2 regions of the Brevundimonas sp. FV1ps31S genome follow, and region 2 is predicted to be linked to the other one. Evidence: riboswitches for the same ligand, from Rfam matches in the RefSeq annotation. Region 2 holds a riboswitch; the other holds the start of a gene.
What was found. Region 2 has a riboswitch for glycine ahead of gcvT (glycine cleavage system aminomethyltransferase GcvT). Riboswitches for the same ligand answer to the same signal wherever they lie in the genome.
Positions count from the first base shown of each region.

Region 1: another riboswitch for glycine. It lies ahead of ACVPT3_RS02025 (TonB-dependent receptor domain-containing protein); the one in region 2 lies ahead of gcvT (glycine cleavage system aminomethyltransferase GcvT).

Region 1 is NZ_CM178735.1:424,765-428,970, forward strand. Features, by position in the region: gene ACVPT3_RS02025 (TonB-dependent receptor domain-containing protein) at 1-1,574, opposite strand, end outside; glycine riboswitch at 1,800-1,887, opposite strand; gene ACVPT3_RS02030 (ABC transporter substrate-binding protein) at 2,096-3,187, opposite strand; gene ACVPT3_RS02035 (response regulator transcription factor) at 3,243-3,905, shown strand; gene ACVPT3_RS02040 (sensor histidine kinase) at 3,902-4,206, shown strand, end outside.
Region 2 is NZ_CM178735.1:2,343,653-2,347,858, reverse strand. Features, by position in the region: gene gcvPA (aminomethyl-transferring glycine dehydrogenase subunit GcvPA) at 1-214, opposite strand, end outside; gene gcvH (glycine cleavage system protein GcvH) at 280-645, opposite strand; gene gcvT (glycine cleavage system aminomethyltransferase GcvT) at 656-1,786, opposite strand; glycine riboswitch at 1,842-1,927, opposite strand; glycine riboswitch at 1,932-2,027, opposite strand; gene ACVPT3_RS11110 (class 1 fructose-bisphosphatase) at 2,195-3,166, shown strand; gene pncA (bifunctional nicotinamidase/pyrazinamidase) at 3,166-3,798, shown strand; gene ACVPT3_RS11100 (adenosine deaminase) at 3,986-4,206, opposite strand, start outside.

The DNA of each region.
Region 1 (4,206 bases), 1.9 Mb from region 2:
GACATGGCCGAGAAGCTGAAGGTCTTGAAGGCCTTGGCCGCGTCCAGTTCGCCGACGCGCTGGTCGGTCTGCTCCTTGCGGGCCTCAAGACCGACGGCGATCGAGACGTCGCCCGCCGGCAGGCTGAAGGGCTCGCCGCGCAGGCTGATCCCGGCCACGTCCAGCTTGGTCGTTGTGCGCTGCTGCGGGGTGCCGGTCACATAGTCGATGGCCTCCTGCGACGGCGCCCCGAGGCCGAACAGGTTAATAGGCACGCAGCCGGAGTTGGCGTTGGTCAGGGTCACGCGGCAGACGGCCTGGCCGGTCGATGGATCGATGACGGAATCGACGGCGTTGGCGAACTCGGTCTTCAGCAGGAAGCCAGGCGTGTCGATATTGTTCTCGAATTCGCCGTGGCTGTAATAGGCGCCCCAACGCCAGTTCTCGCCGAACTCACCGTCCACGGCCAGGGTCGCCTGGGTCGTCACCCGCTCGAAGTCGATCGTCGAATACGACAGATCGGAGTTGAAACGACCGAAGGTGAAAGACGTCTGGCCGGCGGCCGCCATCTGCTGCTTGATCGTGGAAGACAGGAAGGCGTTGTCAATGCCTATGGTCAGGTCGCCGCGATCATGGTCGCCGAACCACACATAGTTGTTCCACATGCGCGAATGACGGACATCGGCCGTGACCCGCAGCCTGTCGTTGATCTCGTAGACCGCACTGGCCAGACCCGTGTAACGCCTCTGTGGCGTGACCAGGGGGCTCAGGTCGTCATTTGACGGACCTTCGCCGCCGATCGAATTCGTGCCGCTGACCGTGCCGTAGTCGAAGGCGCGCAGCGTGCCGTCCGAGTTGAACACCTTGCCGGCGTTTACGCCCGACAGGATCAGGCCGCCATAGGCCGCGTTTGCGAAGCCGACGTCCGGCTGCAGGGCGTAGTTGACCGTGGCCCACCGGCCGATGTTCGGGCGCGAGGTCTTCGGAATGACGCCTTCGTTGTCGAGATATTCGCCGCCGATAACGAAGTGACCGCGGCCGTCGGCGAAGTCCGTGCCCCAGGCGCCTTCAAACCGTTCCTGCTCGGCATCGTCATAGGACGAGATGCCGTATTCGGCGCCCAGCTTGCCGCCGGTGAAATAGCGGTCGATGCCGATGTTGACGACGCCGGCTACGGCGCCCGATCCCCAGGCGGCGGAGGCGCCGCCGGTGACCACGTCGACGCTCTTCACCAGCACCGACGGCACGGCGTTGAGGTCGTTCTCGCTCGACACCCGACGTCCGTCGATCAGGACCAGGGTTCGGTTGATGCCCAGGCCCCGAAGATCCACGGGCGCATTGCCGGCGCCGGTGTTGGTGCCGGTCGTCTGGGCCGAGGTGGTGGCGCGGAACTGCGGCATGTCGTTCAGCGCGGCCGCGATATTGGGGCGCGCGCCGACCGACAGGTCTTCGGCGGACAGATGGATGGTCGGGGTCGGCGCCTCGAAACCGGCGCGGTCGATCCGCGAGGCGGTGACGACGATTTCATCGACCGAAGAGGCGGCGTCGGCAGAGCCTTCAGCCTCTTGAGCGTGAACCGAAGTGGCGCAGGCCAAGAGCGCAATAGCGCTGCAATAATGGGTCAAGTGGCGGTTAAGACGAGACAAAGCAAGATTCCTCATGGCGACGACGCCCCTCCCCAGGGATGCCCAATGCGACTGACGCTCTTCGGCGTCCGTTCGCCCCCGCTGTCATTGGGCCTGAGAGTTTCGGGCCGTCGCCGACCCTTTCTCCTTCGGCGAGGCCGCATCCCCCGGATCCGGCCTTCTCTCCAGCGTTCCTTCAGCAAGACGGTCCGTTTGCCTGAGCGTTTCCGGGGCGGTTGCGCCTTCGGCGTCGGCTGGAGCCGATCTCTCCCGCCTTGCTGAAGCCGAGTAAGATCGACCCTCTCGCTCGTGTCAAATACGCCGATTTTGCAATTTTATTGCCCAAATAGGCGCAATATTCGCCTATCGTTGCTATGCGCGCGTAGATCCCATCGTCCAGATCCGCCGCCCGCTTCGCGGCGCCGGCCGCCATGACGGCGTCGTGACAGAAAGTCGGGATTCGGATCTTTTGGAGTTATCCACAGGAACGATCACGGCGCGGCCGGATCTGAAGGCGCCCTGACGCCGTCCCGCATCGCTTCGCCCCATCGGGTAAGCAAGGTCGCGCGGCGCGCTTGATCCAGATTGGCCAGCAGGGCCGGCCCCACCCGGACAGGTCGAACACCCGGCGCGGCGGGACGCATGGGCGCATCCACATCGTCGCGGACTGGTCGAACCCCCAGGGCGCCGATCACCCGCTGCCCTTCTCTGGACAGAAGGAAATCCAGAAACAGCCTCGCCGCATTCGGATGGGCGGCGTTGCGCGGGATGAAGGCCACGCGCGAAACCGACAGGTGATAATCGTCCGGCGTGATCAGTCCGATCTCTGGCGCGCGCCCCGCCCAGGACGCACCGTAGGACTGGTTCATATTATAGGCGAACGCCATCCGCCCATCGGCGATCTGGCCCATCATTCTCTGTCCCGAAGTGTCCAGCCGCGGACGTTGGGCGCCCAGCGCCTCCATCAACGGCCAGGCGTCAGGATAGATCTGCACGTCCGCCGACAACTGCATGAGAGCGACGCCGCTCCGTTCGGCGTCATAGAGGGTCACACGACCGTCAAACACCTCTGGCCGGCTTCTCAGCAGCCGGAGCAGATCCGCATGACTGCGGGGCGCCAGATCGGGCGCGAGCCGGTTTCGATTATAGGCGAACACGATCGGCTCCGCCGTCAATCCATAGCCTTGATCACGCCATACCGACCCGTCGGGCATGGCCGCGCGGTGCGGCGATCTATAGGCTTGGGCATAGCCGTCGTTGATCAGCTTGACCTGCACGTCCATCGCCGTGCTCCAGACCAGATCCGGGCCATCCAACCCGCTGTCCGCAAGCCGCCGCACCTCCTCGGCGATCCGAGTGGAGTTTATGTCCTCAAGACGCACCCGGATCTCGGGCCAGCGACGACGAAAGGCCTCCAACACAGGGCCCATCAAGCTTGTGTTGGTCAGGATGTGCAGCGCCTCTTCTCGCCGCGCCAGCCAGCGCACCCGCGGCGCCGTCCCCGCGCCTTCCGGTTCCGGCGAACAGGCGGCGGCGCTTAACCCGGCCAAGCCGAGAAGCAGATGTCGTCGATCCGTTTTCACCGCTCCGGCTTTCTGGTTATGTGTCACGCATGATCCGTCGCCCCCTCTCGTCGCCATGAGAATACTCGTCGTCGAAGATGACAAGGCGTTGCGGCATTCGCTCGAAGCCAGTCTTCACGATGCGGGTTTCGACGCAAGGTGCGTCGAAAGCGGCGAACAGGCCCTGCAGCTCGAGAGCGCTGAGGTTTTCGACGCCGCCATCCTGGACATCGGCCTTCCCGACATCGACGGCTTCGAAGTGTTGAGGACCCTGAGGCTTCGGGGATCGTCGACGCCGGTGCTGATGCTGACAGCGCGCGATGGCCTCGGCGACCGGGTTGCGGGCCTGGACCTTGGGGCCGACGACTATCTGGTCAAGCCGTTCGCCCCGTCGGAGTTGGTCGCCCGTCTGCGCGCCATCGTGCGTCGACGCCAGGGGCAGGCGGCCGGCGCCGTTGTGATCGGAACCCTTTTCTGCGACTGGCGCACCGGCCGCGCCCACGTCAACGATCGCGACCTCGCCCTGCGTCCCCGCGAATGGGCGGCGCTGCGTGTTCTGGCGTCCCGGCCAGGACAGGTGGTCGACCGCGACCTGCTGGCCGCCGAAGTCTTTCCGCAGGACGAGGCGCCCTCGCTGAATGCGCTGGAAATCCATGTCGGCCGGTTGCGGCGCAAGCTTCAGCCTGACGGCCCCGCCGTGACCAACATCCGTGGCCGCGGATATCGTCTCGACCCATGAGCCGCGCGCCGCCTGCTCGTTCCCACAGTCTGGTCATACGCCTGTTGATCGCACAGGTGGTTCCACTGGCGATCTTGGCCATTGTCGTCCTGGCGGTCGGCGCTTGGACGGCCCAGCGGGTGGTGGCGAACAATGCTGACCGCCTTCTGGCGGGCGCACTTCAGACCATCCGCGAGACGGTGTCGGTCGCCGACGGCCGTATCACCGTGGACGTCGCGCCCTGGGCCCTGGCCCTGCTGGACGGCCCCGAACGCGACGCCGTCTTCTACAGCGTCCGCGAAGGCGACCGGCTGGTCACCGG
Region 2 (4,206 bases):
AGAAGAAGGGCACGGCGCCGGCCGTGGCGTTCTTGGCCGCCATGGCGGACAGGGCGCGTTCGACCTCCATCTCGCCGGCCACGCGCGGCAGGTCCACCGGCCCGTCCAGCCGCGCCGCCTCGGGCACGTCCACGAACAGGTCGTCGATCGATTTCGCGCCGATGGCGACGAGCATCGCCGTGCGGTCGTCGGGCGTCAGGGGGAGATAACGCATGGTCTTGTCCTGGGCCGTGAAAGGCCGAAGACCCGCTGACTCTTAATCAGCGGGTCCGATGGGGCTTAGAGGGTGGCGAGGAAGCCGTCGTAGGCGGTCTGGTCCATCAGGGCGTCCAGTTCGGCAGCGTCCGACACCTTGATCTTGGCGAACCAGCCGTCGCCTTGCGGGGCGGCATTAACGGTTTCCGGGGCGGTCGACAGCGCGTCATTGGCCTCGACCACCTCGCCCGAGACGGGGGCGTAGACGTCCGAGGCGGCCTTGACGCTCTCGACCACGGCGAAGCTGGCGCCCTTGGCGACGGTCTTGCCGACTTCCGGGACTTCAACGAACACGACGTCGCCTAGGGCGTCGGCGGCGTGCTTCGAGATGCCCACGGTGGCGATGTCGCCGTCCAGGCTGACCCACTCGTGATCCTTGGTGAACTTCATGATCTGATCCTCAGACGGTCTTCGGTTTGCGGTAATAGCGTTGCGCCACGAAGGGCATGGCGACGACTTCGGCGGCGGCGGATTTGCCGCGCACGACGACCTTCAACTCCGTACCCAGCGCGGCATACGCCGGCGGCACGAAGCCCATGGCGATGTTCTTGCCCAGCGTAGGGGAGGGGCCGCCCGAGGTGACCTTGCCGATGACGTTCCCGTCAGCGTCGGCGATCTCGGCGCCTTCACGGGCCGGGGCGCCTTCCTTGACGATCAGGCCCACGCGGACACGCGACGGCCCCTCAGCCAGTTCTTTCAGGATCCGGTCGGCGCCGGAGAAATCGGCCCGTTCCTTGCGTGACTTGGACAGGGCGAAGGTCAGGGCGCCTTCGACCGGGCTGGTGCTCGGGTCGATGTCATGGCCGTGCAGCGGCAGGCCGGCTTCCAGGCGCAGGCTGTCGCGGGCGCCCAGGCCTATCGGCTTGACGCGGGCGTCCTCCAGTATGGTGTTCCAGACGCGCTCGGCCTGATCCGCCGGCACCGAAATCTCATAGCCGTCCTCGCCGGTATAGCCCGAGCGCGAGACATAGCAGTCGACGCCGAACAGCATCAGCCGGGCGCATTCCATGAAGCCCATCTCGGCCAGGAGCGGCTCGTACGCCGACATGACTTCGGCGGCTTCCGGTCCCTGGATGGCGATCAGGGCGCGGTCCAGCACCGTCAGCTTGGCGTCGCCTTCAAGGTTCGCCTCCCAGAAGGCGAAGTCCTCGTCCTTGTTGCCGGCGTTGACGACGACGAACAGGCCGTCGTGGTCGGGACGGCCGGCCATCAGGTCGTCGATGATGCCGCCGTCCTTGTTCAGCAGCAGCGAATATTTCTGTTTGCCGGCCTTCAGGATTTCATAGTCGCCGGGCACGAAACGCTCAAACTGGGCGGTGGCGTCGGCGCCGGTGATCTTGCACTGGCCCATGTGCGACACGTCGAACAGGCCGGCGTGTTCGCGAGTCCAGCGGTGCTCGGCCAGGACGCCCTCATACTGGACCGGCATGTCATAGCCGCCGAAGCCCACCATCCGGGCCCCTAGCGCGCGGTGCGCGGCGTTCAGGGGCGTCGTTTTAAGAAGGGGGGTCTTCAGGGCTTGATCGGTCATGGTTCAGGCTTTCACGGTCGCGTTTGGTGGCGGAGCTCCGCCGTCTTCGCGCCCCCGCTGTCCTGAAGCCTGAGAGATTCCGGCGACCAAATCATGTCGCCTTGCTCCGTCGGCGCGCCCGTGAAGAGCGACTTTCCAGCGTCCGTATGCTGTCGCGGTCCGTTTGCCTGAGCGTTTCCGGGGCGGTTGCGCCTTCGGCGTCGGCCCGCCGAGGCGCACCGAACTCTCCCGCGAGAGCACCCGACCTAAGCCACCGACTCCGGGTCCAAGTCAAGCGTCGGCGGCTTTCGGAGGCCGTAAGGCGGCGTCATTGTCGCCGTTCGCATCGCCTGTTGTTGCGTCGCCCTTGCCCTCGCGCCGTCGGCCCGCCAAGAACGGGAACCGCCTCAGCCGCACCGGACCGACTGCATGACCGCCGACCGCACCCGCCTCGACGCCCATATCGCCGCCCTGGACGCGCCCGAGGGTCTGAAGACGGTCCTGACCGTCGTCGCCGCCACCTGCGCCGACATCAGCAAGGTCGTGGCCGGCGGCGCCCTAGCCGGCGCCCTGGGCGCCTCGGGCCAGATCAATGTTCAGGACGAGGAGCAGAAGAAGCTCGACGTCATGACCAACGACATGCTGACCGACGCTCTTCTGGCCAGCCCCGCCGTCGCCGGCGTCGCCTCCGAGGAAATGGACGAGGTCCAGCCCGCGCCTCATTCGACTGGTGAATACCTTGCCCTGTTCGACCCGCTGGACGGCTCGTCCAACATCGACATCAACGCCATGGTCGGCACCATCATCTCGGTGCTGAAGTCCGCCACGCCTTCGCCGACAGAGGCCGACTTCATGCAGCCGGGCCGCAATCAGGTCGCCGCCCTCTATGCCCTCTACGGTCCCCAGACCATGCTGGTTCTGACCACCGGCACGGGCGTGAAGGGCTTCACCCTGTCGAACGACGGCGACTGGATCCTGACCCACGACGACATCGCCATCTCGCCGGACACCAAGGAGTTCGCCATCAACATGTCGAACCTGCGCCACTGGTCCCAGCCGGTGCAGACCTACATCGGCGACCTGCTGAAGGGCGACGAAGGCCCGCGCGGCAAGAATTTCAACATGCGCTGGGTCGCGGCCATGGTCGCCGACGTCCACCGCATCCTGATGCGCGGCGGCGTCTTCCTGTACCCGTGGGACAGCCGCGAGCCGACCAAGCCTGGCAAGCTGCGCCTGATGTACGAGGGCAATCCGATGGCCTTCCTGGTCGAACAGGCCGGGGGCAAGGCGACGACGGACGGGGTGCAGCCCATCCTGGACATCCAACCCGAGCATCTGCACCAGCGCATCCCGGTGGCCCTGGGCTCGGCCAACGAGATCGACGCCTACGCGGGCGTGTGATGCTTATCCGCCCTACCGACGCCCTCCTGGTCATCGACCCGCAGAACGACTTCTGCGAGGGCGGCCGTCTGGCGGTCGCAGGCGGGGCGGGGATCATGCCGCTGATCAACCGGCTGGCCGAGCGGTTCGCCCGGGTGGTCGTGACCCAGGACTGGCACACGCCGGACCAGATTTCGTTCGCCTCCAACCACCGCGGCGCGACCCCCTTCACCGAGATCGAGGTCGCCTACGGCCGCCAGATGCTGTGGCCGGACCACTGTATCCAGGGTTCGCCCGGCGCCGACTTCCATCCCGACGTCGCGCCCACGGTGAAAAAGGCCCTGGCCGTAATCCGCAAGGGCTACAATCCGGCGGTGGATTCCTATTCCGGCTTCTTCGAGAACGACCATCGCACCCCGACGGGCTTGGCCGGCCTGTTGCGCGACCTGGGCGTGACCCGCGTCTTCCTCGCGGGCCTGGCCTTCGACTACTGCGTCCGCTTCACCGCCGAGGACGCGGTGCGGCAAGGCTTCGAGGCCCTGGTCATCTCCGACGCCAGCCGCGCCATCGCGCCGCAGACCGAGGCGGCGGCGCGGGACAGTTTCCGGGCGCTGGGGGTCGCGGAGATCGGGGCGGCGAGCGTCCTTGTCTAAACCCCTCTTCGTCATCCTCCGGCGAGCGCAGCGAGACCGGGGGACCCAGCGGCGCGCGTGAGCGCGAACCTGTGGCGGACGAGGTGTTCAAACATCGAGCGGCGGAAGCATCGCCTTCGGCGCCGCTGGGTCGCCCGGTCTGCTCCGCGAAGACGCGGCTTGCCGGAGGATGACGAAAGAAGAGGCGTCAGCCCCGCTTCGCGTAGGCCTCCACCTCCGCCACGAACGCCGCCTTCTCCGCCTCGCCCAGGAACGACCCCTCGAAACTGTTCCGCGCCAGCAGCGTCACCTGCTCCTTCGTCAGCCCGACCGCCGCCGCCAACCGGATGTAGTTGTCGTTCATGTATCCGCCGAAATAGGACGGGTCGTCCGAGTTCAGGGTGACGTGCAGGCCCCGGCGCAGCATCT